Regions from separate parts of the Streptomyces sp. NBC_00989 genome, predicted to be linked through region 2. Evidence: riboswitches for the same ligand, from Rfam matches in the RefSeq annotation. Region 2 holds a riboswitch; the other holds the start of a gene.
What was found. A riboswitch is a leader RNA that binds a small molecule or an ion and turns the genes downstream of it on or off. The one in region 2 is predicted to bind glycine.
Positions count from the first base shown of each region.

Region 1: another riboswitch for glycine. It lies ahead of gcvP (aminomethyl-transferring glycine dehydrogenase); the one in region 2 lies ahead of gcvT (glycine cleavage system aminomethyltransferase GcvT).

Region 1 covers NZ_CP108728.1:9,385,802-9,388,195, forward strand. Annotated here, with positions in the region: gene OG714_RS42195 (PRC-barrel domain-containing protein) at 592-963, opposite strand; glycine riboswitch at 1,078-1,173, shown strand; gene gcvP (aminomethyl-transferring glycine dehydrogenase) at 1,361-2,394, shown strand, end outside.
Region 2 covers NZ_CP108728.1:3,933,375-3,935,768, forward strand. Annotated here, with positions in the region: gene OG714_RS16850 (AAA family ATPase) at 55-747, opposite strand; glycine riboswitch at 897-1,010, shown strand; gene gcvT (glycine cleavage system aminomethyltransferase GcvT) at 1,154-2,287, shown strand.

The DNA of each region.
Region 1 (2,394 bases), 5.5 Mb from region 2:
CGAGGTCCCGTCGATTCGTCCGGGGAGCTGCTGCCCTCGGTGGAGCCGGGTGCCGATGAACCGCAGGGTGAGCCGCTGCTGTCGGTCGCGCGGCGTGGTGACGTCTTGTCCGCGGCGCCGACGTCGTTGGAGGCGCCTGCCTCCGGCGTTGCGCAGGGCTGGCCGCTGCCGTCGGTTGTGCGAGGTTCCGGTGTCGGGTCTGCCGAGTCGTTGCCGTCGGCGGAGCCGAGCTCCGAGGTTCTGCACGGTGAGCCGCTGTCGTCGGTTGGGCCTGGCCCCGATGATCCGCAGGGCGAGCTGCTGCTGCCGTCGGACGCGTGGTGATCCGAGGTCGCGTCGGTTGCGGGGCGCTCCGGTGTCAGGCCCGTCGAGCCGCTGCCCTCGGTGGTGCCAAGCCCCGGCGGTTCGCAGGTCGAGTTGCTGTCACTGGACGACGCGTGGCGTTCCAGCGTTGTGCCTGCTGCGTCGACGTCCTCGGTCGGGCCAGACACAGGTACCTCGACCGTTGCACCAACGCCCGGATACCCCGTCGGCCGCGTCAACGCCCCCAGGGATTCGACGTCCCGGTGACGAACCGGTCGTCGGATCCGCTCAGGTGTCGTCCGAGCCCGCGAGTTTGCCGAAGTCGTGGTCCGGGAGTGATGGGGGTGGGCCGACGTCGAGGCCGTAGTGGTGGTAGAGCTGGAGTTCCTGGTCGGGGGAGAGGTGGCGGCCTACTCCGAAGTCGGGGGCGTCCTTGATCAGGGAGCGGTCGAAGGGGATGTGCAGGGTGCCCTCGATCAGTTCGCTGGGCTCCAGGGGGACGAAGGCGTCTCTGGAGAACAGGCCGGTGCGTATGGCCGCCCACTCCGGTACGCCGGTCGCGTCGTCGAGGTAGACCTCGTCGATCGTGCCGATCTTGGCGCCGGTGCGGTCGAACGCCTTGCGGCCGATCAGGTTGCGCGGATCGATATCGGTCTGCACGGGCCCTCCTCCTGGTCGCAACTCATCCGTAAGCACTACAAAAGAGCACATTGGGGAAGGTGGCCACTCGAAAGCTCGGGTTCAACGCTCGCTGGTAGGCTGGCCATCGGCTGCTGACCCCGTGCGGGAGAGTCCTCCAGACTTCATCGGAGGCGCCGAAGGAGCAAATCCTCCCCGGAATCTCTCAGGCTCACGTACCGCACGGACGAGGTCACTCTGGAAAGCAGAGCGTGTGTCGTCGACGGTGTCGGCGGCTTGCGCTCTCACCGACGGTGAAAGCCGGTGACCTTCGGGTGGCCGGTGAAGCTCTCAGGTTGAGATGACAGAGGGGGAGGCCGTCCGGCACCCCGCTGTCGTGGTGCCCTCGAAGGTCGTGTCCGACCAGGAGGCCTCCCTGATGACTGTCCCTCGCATTCCGCTCTCCGAGCTCGAACAGGGCATCCCGTTCGAGCAACGCCACATCGGGCCCGACCAGGAGGCGCGGGCCAAGATGCTCGCGCAGGTCGGCTACGGCTCGCTCGACGAGCTCACGGCCGCCGCCGTCCCGGATGTGATCAAGAACGCCGACGCTCTCGATCTGCCGGGCGCCCGTACCGAGGCCGAGGTACTGGCCGAGCTGCGGTCCCTCGCGGACCGCAACGAGGTTCTCGGTTCCATGATCGGGCTCGGGTACTACGGGACCTTCACCCCGCCCGTGATCCTGCGCAACGTCATGGAGAGCCCGGCTTGGTACACGGCCTACACGCCGTATCAGCCGGAGATCTCCCAGGGGCGGCTCGAAGCCCTTCTCAACTTCCAGACGATGGTCGCCGATCTGACCGGGCTGCCGACCTCCGGTGCCTCCCTGCTCGACGAGGGGACGGCCGCCGCGGAGGCCGTGGCGCTGTCGCGGCGCATGGGGAAGAACAAAAAGGGGCTGTTCCTGGTCGACGCGGACGCGTTGCCGCAGACCATCGCCGTGATCGAGACGCGTGCTGAGCCGGCCGGTGTCGAGGTCGTCGTCGCCGATCTCAGCGAGGGCATCCCGGCCGAGATCGCCGAGCGTGAGATCAACGGCGTGCTCGTGCAGTACCCGGGCGCCTCCGGTGCCGTACGCGATATCAAGCCGTTGATCGAGCAGGCACACGGGCTCGGTGCGCTCGTCACCGTCGCCGCCGATCTGCTCGCGCTGACGCTGCTGAAGTCGCCGGGTGAGCTGGGCGCGGACATCGCGGTCGGTACGACGCAGCGGTTCGGGGTGCCGATGGGCTTCGGCGGGCCGCACGCCGGATACATGGCCGTGCACGAGAAGTTCGCGCGCAGCCTGCCGGGGCGGCTCGTGGGCGTCTCCGTCGACGCCGACGGAAACAGGGCCTACCGCCTCGCCCTGCAGACCCGCGAGCAGCACATCCGCCGCGAGAAGGCCACCAGCAACATCTGTACCGCCCAGGT
Region 2 (2,394 bases):
CCTGCTGGTGAAACCGCCTGCTGTAACCCTGCTGTGGCTGAAAAGGCTAGCGGTTCAGTCCGCGAAGTCGATCCGGCGCAGCACGTCCGCCGCGTCCCGGTCCAGGAGGACCGCCGAGTCGACGCCCCGGGGCAGATCACCGCGCTCCACCGAGCGCAGCAGCCGGGCGGCGGCCCTGCGGTGCCGCAGGAACGCGTACCGCGAGACTCCGCGCCCTCGCTCGCGCTGGCCGTCGAGCGCGAGATCCGGGCTGACGTCGAGGAACACCAGGTGCAGCGCGCCGCCCCGGCGTCCGGCGGCCCGGGCCAGCCAGCCGCGCACCCAGGTCTGCGTACCGCAGTCGTGCACGACGGCTCCGGACGCGGAACGCAGCACGCGGTGCAGCCCGGCGTAGTGCGCGACGCGGACCAGGGGGCGGTAGACCGCGTACGGAAGGACGCCCGACATACGGGACATACGGGCGTCCCAGCGGTCGCGGGTGTCCTGGCTGTCGACGCGGACGCCGGCGCCGCCCGCCACCGCGCGCCGCATCAGCGTGGACTTGCCGCTGCCGGGCAGGCCGGTGACCACGACCAGGTCGCGGGAGCCGAAGAGGAGTCCGTGCGGACTGCGGCCGGCGCGCTCGCGGAGATCGCGGACCGTCCGCACCGGGTGGGCCGGGCATGCCTCCCTGGCCGGGGCCGAGGGCTGCTTGGGCAGCGCTACGGCCGAGGTCGTGGCGTACACCGTGGTCCTTGTCACCGTGATCGTCCTCCCTGCGGGGTCAGGAAAGGTTCTCCCCACTGAACGTAAAGAGAAGGTAATGCACGGTGTCTCGCGGTTCCGTTCGCGTCCGGCCACAGGCCTGTTACAAAGCCTGTGCGATGATGTGCCCGCCTAACTGCATACCGGCCGCTTGAATCCGCGCGGGAGAGTCCCCGGTCGTACGTCGTCAGTCGTACGTCATCCGGGGCGCCGAAGGAGCAAGTCCCTCCCTTGAATCTCTCAGGCCCCGTTACCGCGCGGGCGAGGCACATCTGAAAAGCGGACCGCCCTCCCGGTGGTCCCACCCAAGGTGCAACCCATGTCCCGCTTGCGGTCATGGCGAACCTCTCAGGTCCCGATGACAGATGGGGAGGAACGACCTCGCCGTCATGCCTTGGGAGACCGACCGATGAGCAGTACCGCCCCCCGTCGTACCGCGCTCGACGCGCTGCACCGCTCGCTCGGTGCGACGATGACCGACTTCGCCGGCTGGGACATGCCGCTGCGCTACGGCTCGGAGCGCGACGAACACCTCGCCGTCCGCACGAGGGCCGGCCTCTTCGACCTCTCCCACATGGGCGAGATCACGGTCACGGGACCGGACGCGGCCCGTCTCCTCAACTACGCCCTCGTGGGCAACATCGCCTCCGTGGGCCTCGGCCGCGCCCGCTACACCATGATCTGCCGGGCCGACGGCGGCATCCTGGACGACCTCATCGTCTACCGGTTGGCCGACACCGAGGCTGCGTCTTCTACCTACATGGTGGTGGCCAACGCCTCCAACGCCCAGGTGGTGTTGGACGCGCTGGTGGAACGTGCCGAGGGCTTCGACGCCGTCGTCCGCGACGACCGGGAGGCGTACGCCCTGCTCGCCGTCCAGGGTCCCGAGTCCCCCGGCATCCTCAAGTCGCTCACCGACGCCGACCTCGACGGCCTGAAGTACTACGCCGGTCTGCCCGGCACGGTCGCGGGCGTCCCCGCGCTGATCGCCCGCACCGGCTACACCGGCGAGGACGGCTTCGAACTGTTCGTGTCGCCCGCCGACGCGGAGAAGCTGTGGCCGGCGCTGACCGAGGCCGGGGCGCCGGTCGGGCTGATCCCGTGCGGGCTGTCCTGCCGGGACACCCTGCGCCTGGAGGCGGGCATGCCGCTGTACGGGCATGAGCTGTCGACCGGGTTGACGCCGTTCGACGCGGGGCTCGGCCGGGTCGTGAAGTTCGAGAAGGACGGCGACTTCGTCGGGCGCGGCGCCCTGGAGGCCGCCGCCGAGCGCGCCGCCGAGCGGCCGCCGCGCGTCCTCGTCGGGCTCGTCGCCGAGGGCCGCCGGGTCCCGCGCGCCGGGTACCCCGTCGTCGCCGACGGCCAGGTGATCGGCGAGGTCACCTCCGGCGCCCCCTCCCCCACGCTGGGCAAGCCGATCGCCATGGCGTACGTCGACGCCGCGCACTCGGCGCCGGGTACGGCCGGTGTCGGCGTGGACATCCGGGGCAGTCACGAGCCGTACGAGGTCGTGGCGCTGCCGTTCTACAAGCGCGAGAAGTGACAGTCGTCGTAGCGTCACGTCTGTGACCCGGGGCGGATCGCCCCTGCATGCCGATGTCCTCCGTAGTCCCCCATTCATCAGCACTCCCCCGCGTACAGGAGAATTCA